One region of the Paenibacillus thiaminolyticus genome, then DNA from elsewhere that is predicted to be linked to it. Evidence: riboswitches for the same ligand, from Rfam matches in the RefSeq annotation. Region 1 holds a riboswitch; each other region holds the start of a gene.
The links. Region 1 has a riboswitch for cobalamin ahead of FLT43_RS07580 (cobalt-precorrin-8 methylmutase). Riboswitches for the same ligand answer to the same signal wherever they lie in the genome.

Region 1 (3,206 bases):
GCCGATCCTCTCGCGAAAAAAGGCTTCCAGCTCCGCGAGCTGCGAGGGCAGCAGCTTGCGTTCGGCCGGGTTGTCCGGCGGGATATCGCTAAGCTGCCGCTTCGAGCCGACAATCACGTCCGCCTTCTCTATGAGGAAGGCGCCCGCTCCGGTCAGCAGCTCCGGACTGCCCGGGCCAATTCCGACAATATGAATCATGGCCATGCCTCCTTGATGGTTGAGATGTCACAGGTGGAAGCCAGCATTCCGCGATCCGTCGAGAACGTGATGACGTCGATATCCACCGCCGGTTTGCTGTATTTCAAAAACTGTTCTGCCCGTTGTTTCACTTTGTCCGCGATGGTCTGAAAAACCTCGCTATACCCTTCCGCCACCATAATTTCTCCTGCCGCTTCCGTCGTCGCACAGGCCGCAATTTGCTGGAGCAGGGGAAGGGGCGCGCCGGCAAGCGCCAGGTTCGCCACCATGATCTCTGCCCGCGCATCCGCGTCTTTGCTGTATGTGGTGAAAATGCCGGCGGACACTTTAATCAACTTGCCGAAATGGCCCACCATCAGCACATGCTCGAACGCGAGTCGCTGCGTCTCCTTGAGCATGTAGCCGACGAAGTTGCTCATCGAGACCACGTATTTGCCGTCGATGCCAAGCTGCTCCTCGACGAAGCGCTCCCCGTAATTCCCGGGAACGAGAATGATTTTGCGGAAGCCCTGCGCTTTTTTCATCTCCAGCTCGATGGACAGCGACTGCTTCCACCCTTCATCGGACATCGGAGTTACAATTCCGGTCGTTCCCAGAATTGATATTCCGCCGATAATTCCGAGGCGGCTGTTCATGGTGCGCTCGGCGCGCTCTTCGCCTTCCGGCGCGAAAATCACCACGTCCGCACCACGGTTCGGGCCAATCTCTTCCCGTACGGCCGCAGTAATCATTCGGCGCGGCACCGGATTGATGGCCGCTTCCCCGACCGGGACCGCGATGCCCTTCTGCGTCACGCGCCCGATGCCTTGCCCGCCGTCGATGCGGATCTCCTCGCTGGCATTCAAGGTGACCTGCGCAAAAATCCACATGCCATGCGTCGCATCGATATCATCGCCGCCGTCTTTTTGGACGGCGGCGGTGGCCGTATGCCGATCGAACTGCTGCTTGTCCACCGGAAGCTGCAGGGTTGTTCTGTTCGGCGTGATGATCGTCACCCCGGCGATCTTTTCCTGCTTGACGATCATGGCCGCTGCCGCCTTCGCCGCCGCTGCCGCGCAAGTGCCTGTCGTATAGCCCTTGCGCAATTTTTTCCCCTCATAGTACACGTAATCTGCCATCGGGCCACCTCTTCTTACATCGCGTACAGCACAGCATTCATGATGGCTGCCGCCAGATTGCTTCCGCCCTTCCGCCCGCGGGCCACGACCGCCGGAATGTCGCTTTCATAGAGCGCTTCTTTCGATTCGGCCGCCCCGACGAATCCAACCGGCACACCGACGACAGCCTCCACGTCCAACTCACCGGCAGCCGCCATCTCCAGAATTTGATAGACAGCGGTAGGCGCATTGCCGATGACGAACAATTTCTTGCCTTCTTCTGTGGCGGCAAGCTGTATCCCGGCCATCGAGCGGGTGATGCCTTGCTGTTGGGCCACCTCGGCCGTGTGCGGTTCATTGACGTAGCAGCGGTAGCGGCAGCCGTATTGCTCCAGCAGCTTTTTATTCATGCCGCTCAGGGCCATATTCGTATCGGTAAAAATGATGCCGCCCTGCCGGATCGTCTCGCGTATTTTCGTCAAGGCATCATGCGTAAAGACGAGATTATCTAAATAATCAAAATCCGCCGTCGTATGAATCGCCCGCTTCATAACCAGCTCCTCTTCCCGGTTGCGGAACGTATAGTCCGGTCTTGTTGCCGTAATGATGTCCTGTATGATTTCAAAGCTTTTTTCTTCAATCCGCTTGGGGTTTTTGATGTAGTCCATCTTTCCCTCTCCTTTTCGTGGGTTTCAATACAACCTCTAAAAGGGAACAAAAAAACACGAAACCTTAAGGTCCCGTGTCCATACGAAGAAAAAGGCAGTATCCAAGTGTGTTCGGCAATGAACATACTGGTGCCTAGGTTCTCTGCAATAGACAACTGTTCCCTTAGAAGTTGCTGCAAGGCTGAACAGAGGAGGTCTCCTGACTTGACATCATTCTACTTTCCCGCCTTCCCAGAAATAATTCCAGTGACATGAATGGGATTTCGTCCGCTTTACAGTAGCTAGGGCCTGTAGAGGAATCGCACCTCTTTCCCTGATCTCCGCTCAGTTTTCTATTCAATTTTTATCAAGATTATTTTTTTCCACTTGAATTGCGTGAATCTCTTAGGTGAATCATAGCTTGACTTCTATCATGCCGCCTGTGACAGAACTCACTGCATATCGATTTGACGGACAACAAAAAGAGCGCTTCAAGCCTGCTGACTGGCTCGAACGCTCTTTTTGAATTCTTTGCGATAGGAATGTTGTCCAACCTTCGTTATACCATGACGCTCAATGTTTTCGCCTGCGTATCCAGGTTCTCCGCTGCCTGGCCGATTTTGGAAAATTCCTCAGTGGCTAGGTTAATTTGATGCTGACATTCGACGATTGCATTCCGGGAATTCTTCGTCCCCCCGCCAACATGTCCTACCTTGTCGGCGATTCCCTCGATGGCGGCTTGGACTTCCTTGGCCGCCTCTTGGACATGCTCCGCCAGCTTCCGTACCTCGGCGGCAACCACCTGGAACCCTAGGCCATGCTCCCCGGCATGGGCCGCCTCAATCGCGGCGTTCAGGCCCAGCAAGTGGGTTTGCGAAGCAAAATCCCGGATCATCTGAACAATTCCTTTGATGGACTTGTATTCATCTTCCAATTGCCGTAGGAGGGTTAAGTTGTCTTCACTGTCCGTCACCGCACGCTGAATGGCTGCCGCAACCTGCTGGTTGCGCTCCACGCCTTCTTCCGTCCGCTTCAGCAAATCTTCCGCCATCAGCCGCAGCTCGTCCTTCATTCGGGAGGCGGCGTTTTCCCTTGGCGTGATGTCGGTCGCCACCTTCAAGACAGCTACCGTGTGACCGGTATCATCCAGAACCGGCATATACGTCGCTTCAAGCCACACCAGGTTCCCATTTTTCGCTACCCGGGCGATTTTCTGTTGAAACTTGATACCGTTCCTTAGATTTTCCCAAAATGCATCATACTC
Region 2 (3,206 bases), 2.5 Mb from region 1:
CATGATGTCGATGGCCGGCAGCGTAATGCGCGAGAGATGGGGGGTCGCCACCGCCTCTGCATACTTCTCGCGGAACTGCCCCTGGCCTGCCTGCTCGTCATAGAAATCTTCCAGTCCTAGCGGACGGCCGTTCCCGTCGGTCCAGCCCAGTGTCTTCTTCACTTCATGCGGACAGAATAGATGCCAGTCTTCGCGCTTTTCGACCGCTTCCATGAACAGATCCGGAATACAGACGCCATGGAAAATATCATGGGCGCGCATGCGCTCGTCGCCGTTATTTAATTTGAGATCGAGGAAGGACAGAATGTCCTTGTGGAACACGTCCAGATAGACGGCAATGGCGCCCTTGCGCGTGCCGAGCTGGTCGACGCTCACCGCGGTGTTGTTCAGCTGGCGGATCCAAGGAATGACGCCGGAGCTCGTATTTTTGTGGCCGCGAATATCGGAGCCGCGCGCCCGCACTTTCCCGAGATAGACGCCGATGCCGCCGCCCATCTTGCTCAGCCGGGCCACGTCGGTATTCGAATCGAAGATACCTTCCAGCGAGTCATCCACCGTGTCGATGAAGCAGCTCGACAATTGGCCGGCGACCTTCTTGCCCGCGTTCGCCATTGTCGGCGTCGCGGCAGTCATATAGAGATTGCTCATCGCCCAATATGCTTCCTTGGCCAGCTCAACCCGGCGCTCCTCCGGTTCCTGATGCATCAGGTACATGGCGATGATCATATAGCGCTCCTGCGGCAGCTCCATCGTGCGCCCTTCGAAATCAACGGCCAAATACCGCTCCGCGAGAGTAAGCAGCCCGATATAGTCGAACAGCTCGTCGCAGGCCGGATCGATCGCCTGGCCCAGCTCGCGAATCTGATCGGGCGTATAGGCCTCCAGCAGCTCCTGACGGTAGATGCCGATATCGGCCAGCTGCTTAATCAGCTTGTAGAAGTCGCCATACGGGCGATCGGCGTACGCCTTGTAGCTGCGGTGCAAAGCCGCTTCCTTATACAGCTTCGTCAACAGGGCGCGCGCCGCGACAAACTTCCACTTCGGCTCCTCGACGGAGACCAGCTCCAATGCGGTCATGATGCAAGCCTGCGTGATGTCGGATGCCTGAACATGGCTGTGACGAAGCTTGGCCAGGACGCCCCGGTGCCAGCGTTCCCGGTCCAGCTCCGGGTAAGCGCCCATGATGCGCTCGCCATAACGCATGATGCGCTCCGCGTCGAACGCGAGCGAGCGATTATTCGGTTTGTGTACGGTCTGAACAGTATGATTGGTGGTTAGCATCCGTATTCCTCCTCGAAAAAGAGCAATAAAAATAGCCGTCCCTTCGCGAGAACAGCTCAGGACGGCATGGCAAAGCCGTATGTATCCGGGGGCTTCTTATCATGGCGGCTGTGCATCACTAGGACAAGGCGCAGCTCCCCCCTCTAACCACGCAGCTGCAATCGCCCGCCGAAGGCGGTAACAGCGCAGCGCGCGGCCTGAACACGTTCCCTATTCCGCGTAGGGTAATGAATGTGCGGCGATACAGGCAGGTCTCCTGGCTCGAAGCCGAATACCTCGGCAGCCTTCCCGGGACATTCGTCCCAGTGGACATAGAAAAGGCCGCTCTCTACAGAGCGCCTGTTCTGTCGGGTACTTGCTGCCGGAACGGAGAGGACCGATGTTCCGGCAGCGCTTCTTACAGTGGCGGGACCGCGACGGATTCGCACCGTCTTCCCTATTAAGCCGGGGCCCGACGCGCATCGCTTTTGTCGAACCGCAGCACCTGTATCGTTCAATATGTTGTTATACTCATGATAATATACTACAACATATTGGGTAAGTAAATAGGTTTCAGGTGATATTCCTCATAAGAAAATGACAGGATTTGAGACAATTCCGAGGGCTGTCCGGACCTTAAAAATGTTCGGGATCGGAGAGGTCCGCTCCCGCACTTGAACGGCAGCGGCGGATTGGGGCGAAGATAATGCAAGCAGGCGAGGCCGCTGGTGCGGCCCCGCCTGGAATAAGTGAGATTCAAGATGCAATGATTATTATAAATGGATTACCAGCCGCGATCGTATTGCTTCGGCGGAGCGAGTTCCTGGCGCAATTGCTTCGCAGCCTGGCGCGGCCAGTACGGATCCCGCAGCAGCTCGCGGCCGAGGAAGATGAGATCGGCCCGGCCATTGCGGACAATCTCTTCCGCCAAGGACGGTTCGGTAATCAGCCCGACGGCACCGGTCGCGATGCCGGCTGATTGGCGGATCGCATGCGCATATTGGACCTGATAACCCGGGTACGCTTCGACCCGATGAGGGACGACCCCGCCCGAGCTGCAGTCGATCAGGTCGACGCCCTGGTCCTTCATTCGCCGCGCATAGTCAATGTATGCCTCGATCACGTTGCCGCCTTCGGCATATTCATTGGCCGAGATGCGTACGAACAGCGGCTTCGACCACGTGATGCGCACCGCTTCAATCACTTCGCTCAAGAAGCGGTAGCGGGCGTCGGCGCTGCCGCCGTAGCTGTCGGTCCGCTGGTTCGTGAGCGGGGACAGGAACTGGTTGATCAAATACCCGTGCGCGCCGTGAATCTCGATGACGTCGAATCCGGCTTCCTCCGCCCGCCGCGCGGCGTCGGCGAATGCTTTGATCGTCTTGCGGATGTCCTCCAGCGTCATCTCCTCCGGCGTCTCATAGGCTTCGCTGAAGCGAAGCGCCGAAGGGGCGATGATCCCGGGGACGGTTGCTTTGCGCCCGGCGTGGGCGAGCTGAATCCCGATCTTGCCGCCGTGCGCGTGGACCATGTCGGTCAGGCGGCGGAGTCCGTCTACATGCTCGTCGCTCCAAATGCCCAGATCCTGCGCGCTGATGCGTCCGCCAGGGGTGACGGCGGTGGCCTCGATCATGATCAGGCCGACTTGTCCGACGGCACGGGACGTATAGTGGACCAGATGCCAATCGTTGACCATCCCGTCCTCATTGTGGCAAGAGTACATGCACATCGGCGACATCACGATACGATTCGGTATCGTCACCCCGCGTAACGTTAGCGGTTCAAATAATTGGGGCATGGCTATCCCTCCAAAGAATCATGTTCGAGATTGTATTTCCCAATTCCATTATACCCCTCCAAGTATGCAGGAACAAATCGACCGTTCACGTCGAAGGATATTCCTTGATGCAGCAATGATTACGGCGTGTGATTCCGCAGCCAAGAGAGGC
Region 3 (3,206 bases), 820 kb from region 1:
CTCGTTGATCGTCTGCTTCGACATCGCGACGAGGAAGGAGACGATCGAGCCTAGGAACGCCTGCGTAACGACCCCGGCCAGAATCAGCGTCTCGATCGGGATCTTGCCGTCTTCTCTCGCCAGGCGCATGACGGCCAATAGCGTCAGCGTGCCGGTCACGAAGGCGACGATCGGAACCGTCCACTGGCCGAGCAGCGCATACTGCAGGCCGAAGTAGATCAGGAACGCGGCGCCGACGGAGGCCCCGGAAGACACGCCCAGCGTGTACGGATCTGCCAGCGGATTGCGCAGCACGCCCTGGAAGCCCGTCCCCGCCAGCCCCAGCGACGCGCCGACGAGCATCGCGAGCACGACGCGCGGGAAGCGGACCTTCAGCATAATGGTCGCCGAAGCATCGTCCCAGGTGACGGGAATGAGCGATTCCAGTCCGGGAACATGATGCAGCAATATTTTCGCAATCTCACCCATTGGCATCTTCACCGATCCGACGGACAGACAGCCTACAATAGATAAAAGGAGCAGCGCCAACATCGCTACTCCAAAGCCAAACCCTTTTTTCATCGATATGTCCATCCCATCATCTATTTGAACAAATCAGGATAGATCGCCTTCGCCACATCCTGCAGCGCTTCGGCCACACGCGGGCCCGGGCGGCTCAGCTTGTTGTTGTCCAGTCCGAACAGCTGATTGTCCTTGATCGCGGTGATGGCTTCCCAGCCGCTGCGTCCGCGGATAATGTCCTCCAGCGTCTTGTTCGTCTCGCTGTCGACAAGGTCCTTCGCGAACAGAATGACGTCCGGATTCTCCTTGATGATGTTCTCCTCATTAATCTGGTTCCAGCCGGTCATGTCCGCGGCCGCAATATTGACGCCGCCTGCCAGCTCGATCAGCTCATTCATGAATTCGCCGCTGCCGACGGTCCAGCCCGGAGAAAATTCAATATAAACCTTCTTTTTGTCGGTAACGCCCTTGACCGCTTCAGCGACGTCATCGCGCATCTTTTTCATCTGATCGGTAATCTCTTTTGCTTCCTTCTGATGATCGGTAATGAGACCATACAGCTCGATGTTGCTGATTACATCGTCATAGGTTTTCGGCTCGACCTTGAAAATTTCAATGCCCAGCTCGCGGAATTTGTTGACGGCTTCTTCCTTCATCGAGATGCCGCTAAATACGACATCCGGCTTCGCCGCAATGATCGCTTCCTCATTCGGTTTCGTGATGCCGCCCATTTTCGGCTTCTGCGTCGCTTCTGCCGGGTAATCATCATAATCGGACACGCCCACGATATTGTCGCCAAGGCCAAGGGCAAATAATGATTCCGTCTCTGCCGGCGATACGGAAATGATCCGTTCCGGCGCTTTGTCGAACGTGAATTCATGCCCGGTCGCATCCTTCACCGTCAGCGGATAGGTTGTCTTCGCGGCATCAGAAGCCGCATTGCCGTTCTCCTGCTGCTGCGCAGATTCTGGAGCCTTGTCCGCCTCCTTCGACGGAGCCGCTCCGCAAGCCGCCAAGCTCAAAGCCAGCACGGCCGCTGCCGCGACCGCTATCGTTCTGTTCCACCATTTGTTCATCATGTTTATCTCCCTCACTTACCTGAATATCATGCCTGCTTCATTGCCGAAGCAGTGCGAACGCCGTCCCTTCACGCGGAAGGGCTGGCTCCCAGTCTTCCTGGTGCGGCATCCTGCCTTACCAACTTTTCCATCCGCTTCGAGGCGGAATTGTCAAAGAGCGCACAAATACAAAACCCCCGATCCTAGGATCGGGGGAACGCAGTCTCCTGGATAGGACCTTCCGAACTGAACTGCAAAGCCATCTCACGCCGTTAGACAGCATGACCGCTCAGCAGCAACAGGAAGTCCATTCCAATGACGCCGCTCCTCTCCGCGAAGGAAATAACTCGTCCTCCTATCGGGCAGGTCTCCTGACTTAGGAGCATCTTGCTGTGCTCGCCTTCCCATCAGCGGATTCACCTGAATCCGCGCAGACAGTGGCATTCTGAGCGCAGCACTCCATTTACAGTGGCGGGACCGTGCCGGATTCACACCGGCTTCCCTATTATCCTTGGGCACAAGCTCAATGCTCGTGCGGCGCAAGGACCCGATAGATTACTATTCGCTTGTCTTTCCATCATAGCTTGACTATTGATTATAGGGGAATTACCCTATCCTTGCAATAACATTCCTCACAAACTTCAGGGCATCTATCTGTTCCCTCGCTCACCCGCCGCTCGCTCCATCAAGGAAGCCGCTCCGCCCGCAGGAACTTCCAGCGGCGGGGAGACTTTGCAGCCGTAATCAAGATCCCTGCCCCGATCGGGACGGTCGCTTCCCAGAACGTCTTCTTCGGGAATGCGAGCGTGTACAGCCTCCGCACCATTCCTCCGTGCGTAACGACCAGCACATCAGGCCGCGCCTCATACGCGTTGCCTACCCGGCCTGGCCGCTTCCGGCGCAGCCGGGCCGTTCTGCAGCGCTCGCCGCCCGGATCAGAACCTTCCCTGTCCGGCTCGCATTCCCGCCGATGGCGCTGTCCGCGGGCGCCTTGTCCCGCCGCCACAGCCGTTTGTCTCCCGGCCTTCTGCAGAATCTCCCACCAGACATGCGCCGTCCGCGTGCTGAATGTCTGCCATGGCTCGCCGCGCGGCGGCTGAACGGAGGTCATATCATCCAGCCAGCGGCGGTAAGCCGGATCCTCCTTCAGGTCGTTGTACGTCAAGCCTTCCCACATGCCAAAATCGTATTCGCGCAGCCTCGTATCGACGTGAGCCCTTCCCGCATCGCGCGGACGCAGCTGAGCCAGCGTCTCGCGGCAGCGCCGCATATCGCTCGTATACAGGAGCGGCGCCGGATGGGCGACTGCCCTGCGCATCGGCCGCAGCACCTCTTCCGCTTCCGGGAGAAGCGGGCTGTCTGTATAGCTGATATACCGCCGCTCCACATTCGCCTGCGTCAGCGAATGTCTGACGAGCGCGAACCGCACGATGACGCTGGATGCGCCTGAACGGCGGCGGATATGCCGGGTGCCGCAGCGCGGAGGCTTGGGCCGGGCTTGTCGTCTAGCTCCTGCTTGACGCCGCTTGCGGCGAACGGGGGGAGCTTTGTATGTGCGCTTTTGTTTCATTTCATCCCATTACTCCTTCATTCGCCTTTCGTCTACAGGAGCCATCCGCCGCAGGCCCAGAGGACGCTTGCGGCCAG
Region 4 (3,206 bases), 2.0 Mb from region 1:
CGTCAGCCGCGCTCGCTTCCAGCAGTGCCGCGCTCTCCGCCGTCGGCTCGGACAGATGGGCGGCCAGCCGCACCGTCTCGGCCACCTTCTCGTCCGCGAATGCAAGCGCTCCGCGGACATACCCCGGCAGCGCTTCCTCCCGCTCCGCCGTCAGCGGCACATGCAGCAGACTGCAGGACGGCTGCACGATCCAGTGCGACCGCGGCACGATCGGCTCGATCGACTCCAGCCAGGTTGCCGCCGCAAGCAAGTCGGCCCGCCAAATATTGCGCCCGTCAATGATGCCGAAGGCGACGCGCTTCCCGGACGGAATGCCGGTCTGGCGAAGCGCCGCTTCGTTCCGCTCCTCCCCGTGGACGAAGTCGAGGCCGTAGACATCCACCGGGAGCTGCAGGAACGAATCGAGTCCCGAGACCGAATCGAAATACGTCTGCACCCAGATGGTCAAGCCCGGCGCCGCTAGGCGAAGCCGCTCGTATACGGCTTGAGCCGCCTGCCAATCGTCCGCCGTCATCGGCTTCACGAAGGCCGGCTCATCGAGCTGCACGCAGGAGACCCCTTCCGCCTCCAGTTCATGCAAGATCCGGCCGTACACATCAGCGAACTGATCAAGCACCTGCCGGCGTTCGCCTTGCGGGATGCCCTTGATGAAGCGGACATAGGTGTACGGGCCGACCAGCACCGGCTTCCCTTCGATGCCCAGCTTCTCCTTCGCTCTCCGGTACGAGGCTAGCGGCCGATTCTCGGTCAGCACCGGTGGCTTCCCTTCCCATTCCGGAACGATATAGTGGTAGTTTGTATTGAACCATTTGGTCATCTCGCAGGCGACCGCCGTCTCCGTGCCGCGCGCGAGCGCGAACATCAGATCCGCGGTAATCGGACCGCCCTCGTAGCCGAACCGTTCCGGGATCAGCCCGAACATGGCCGTCATATCGAGAACATGATCATACCAGGAGAAATCATTGACAGGAATGAAATCGATGCCTTCCTCCTTCAGCTTCGCCAGGCGAAGCAGCTCGATCCGCTCCATCTCCGCCTCCAGCTCGCTTAACGTCAGCTTGCCTGCCCAATACTGCTCCAACGCCTTCTTCCATTCCCGGTCGTATCCGATGCGCGGATACCCGGATACACTCGTCATCACTTGCCCTTTTGCCATGTCGCGTCTCCTCTCCTTATCGGAACTTCCTAGCGGGAGTACAGGGAAAATAAATTCAATAATTCTTATCCGTTAACAAGGAATTAAATCGCAATACACCCTGCCGCGGGTCTTCATGCTCCTTCGGGACAGGCTGCTTCCCGCCCTGAACGCATAGAGCCGCTATCACCATACGCAAAAAAGGACATCCCAGCCCTAGGCACAGAGATGTCCCGTAAACGTCCGTAACGGAGCATTGAATAAGACCCGACCGTGCACATGCATGCGAACCGAGCTATCCAGTCTACGAACACTTCCCTATCTCCCGTAGGTACAAACAGTGCTGTCAGAACAGGCAGGTCTCCTGGCTTCAGCGTCATCGGTGGCGGCAGCCTTCCCGGTCAATCGACCAGTGGCTTCATAAGCCGCGCCTCGTCTGTCACAGTGGCGGGACCGCGCCGGCTTCGAACCGGCTTCCCTATTAAGCTTTGCCGTTACGCAAAGCACCTGTTCCCCTATGTTGTTGATCCGGACTGTGCCTCAGCAGAGGCGTTCGTCCGATTGAGAATGATTATATACGCAAGCGCGCGGAATGACAAGTTCTTTTTGCCTCATTTCATTTCACGGGACATAGCGTATCCTTGTCAACCGGTACAGAAAAATCAGGACGAGATTGCTTTCGTCAGGCCACAGATGATAGCAGGGGCGGACAACGAAAAAAGACTGCCAGGAATGATCCCGGCAGTCTTGCTTCCATCTGCAATGCTTCTATTCTTATCCATCATCGCGACGGAGGACAGTCTCTCCTGTAACGCGTCCGTCAGATCGCCATACCGTCATGGACGATGACGATGTCCTCGCCATTCGCATCCAGCACCAGCTCGCGGTTGTCCAGGAACCACAGATCGTTTTCCTCCATGAAAAAGGTAATTCCGTCTACCGTCTCCGACACCGCCGGATGCTGCGGCTGATCCTTCATTATGCCGAAGGAATAGGGCCCGGATGCACTGAATCCGCTATATCGGACGAAGATGCGCACGGTATCCCCTGCTGTATAGCCCCAATCTGATTGAAAGCGTTGACTCGCTTCCGCTGTCACCCGTAAGTGCATGCTCGTTCCCCCTTAACCTTATGACCGTAATCCGATCATACCATGCGGGCACGGCCTTGAAAACCTTGACTTTCCGGTTACAATTTGACACGCTGCAGCCGCAGCGCATTGAGCACGACCGATACGGAGCTGAAGGCCATCGCCGCGCCCGCAAGCCAAGGAGCCAGCAGGCCGGCTGCCGCCACCGGGATGCCCAGACTGTTGTAGACGAGCGCCCAGAACAGATTCTGCTTGATGTTCCGCATCGTCCGCCGGCTCATCTCCATCGCGTCGGCGATGCCGTTCAAGTCTCCGCGCATCAGCGTGACGCCGGCCGTCTCCATCGCCACGTCCGTTCCGGTTCCGATCGCGAACCCGATATCCGCCGCCGCGAGCGCCGGCGCATCATTGATGCCGTCGCCCACCATCGCGACGACGGTGCCGTTCTGCTGCAGCTCGCGGACATGCTGCGCCTTCTGTTCGGGAAGGACCTCGGCGAACACGTCGTCCAGCCCGACCTGGCCGGCGATGGCTCGCGCCGTTCGCTCATTGTCACCCGTCATCATGACGACGCGGATGCCCATGCCGTGCAGGCGGCTGATCGCTGCCTTCGAGGATGCCTTCACCTGATCCGCTACGGCCACGATGCCTTCCCAGCGCCCGTCAACCGCGACAAGCATCGCCGTCTTGCCCTCGATCTCCAGCCGCTGCAGCTCCGCTTCGGCTTCCTCTGCATCAATGCCCTGCTTCCGCAGCAGGTTCCGCGTGCCGATAACGATATCATGCCCATCAACCCGGGCTATAATGCCGAAGCCGGGCTCCGCCTGGAACGATTCCGGCGTAAGCGCCCGCAAGCCCTTGGCGTCGAGGCCCTTCACGATCGCCTGGGCGAGCGGATGCTCCGATCGCCGCTCGGCGGCAGCCACCAAGAGCGCCAGCTCTTGCTCGCGTTCCGGAACATTCGCGATGAAGTCAGTCAGG

Region 2: it holds a riboswitch for cobalamin, as region 1 does, so the genes downstream of both, FLT43_RS18950 (ribonucleoside-diphosphate reductase subunit alpha) here and FLT43_RS07580 (cobalt-precorrin-8 methylmutase) in region 1, are expected to answer to the same signal.
Region 3: it holds a riboswitch for cobalamin, as region 1 does, so the genes downstream of both, FLT43_RS11300 (ABC transporter substrate-binding protein) here and FLT43_RS07580 (cobalt-precorrin-8 methylmutase) in region 1, are expected to answer to the same signal.
Region 4: it holds a riboswitch for cobalamin, as region 1 does, so the genes downstream of both, metE (5-methyltetrahydropteroyltriglutamate--homocysteine S-methyltransferase) here and FLT43_RS07580 (cobalt-precorrin-8 methylmutase) in region 1, are expected to answer to the same signal.

What each region holds. Positions count from the first base shown of each region.
Region 1 covers NZ_CP041405.1:1,690,613-1,693,818, forward strand. Annotated here, with positions in the region: gene FLT43_RS07570 (cobalt-precorrin-7 (C(5))-methyltransferase) at 1-198, opposite strand, end outside; gene cbiD (cobalt-precorrin-5B (C(1))-methyltransferase CbiD) at 195-1,316, opposite strand; gene FLT43_RS07580 (cobalt-precorrin-8 methylmutase) at 1,331-1,963, opposite strand; cobalamin riboswitch at 2,139-2,310, opposite strand; gene FLT43_RS07585 (methyl-accepting chemotaxis protein) at 2,502-3,206, opposite strand, start outside.
Region 2 covers NZ_CP041405.1:4,240,324-4,243,529, forward strand. Annotated here, with positions in the region: gene FLT43_RS18950 (ribonucleoside-diphosphate reductase subunit alpha) at 1-1,281, opposite strand, end outside; cobalamin riboswitch at 1,511-1,784, opposite strand; gene namA (NADPH dehydrogenase NamA) at 2,045-3,055, opposite strand; gene FLT43_RS18960 (alpha/beta hydrolase) at 3,175-3,206, opposite strand, start outside.
Region 3 covers NZ_CP041405.1:2,506,053-2,509,258, forward strand. Annotated here, with positions in the region: gene FLT43_RS11295 (FecCD family ABC transporter permease) at 1-561, opposite strand, end outside; gene FLT43_RS11300 (ABC transporter substrate-binding protein) at 582-1,577, opposite strand; cobalamin riboswitch at 1,904-2,125, opposite strand; gene FLT43_RS11305 (histidine phosphatase family protein) at 2,245-3,129, opposite strand; gene cbiB (adenosylcobinamide-phosphate synthase CbiB) at 3,162-3,206, opposite strand, start outside.
Region 4 covers NZ_CP041405.1:6,344,154-6,347,359, reverse strand. Annotated here, with positions in the region: gene metE (5-methyltetrahydropteroyltriglutamate--homocysteine S-methyltransferase) at 1-1,156, opposite strand, end outside; cobalamin riboswitch at 1,473-1,661, opposite strand; gene FLT43_RS27920 (HesB/YadR/YfhF family protein) at 1,956-2,246, opposite strand; gene FLT43_RS27915 (heavy metal translocating P-type ATPase) at 2,324-3,206, opposite strand, start outside.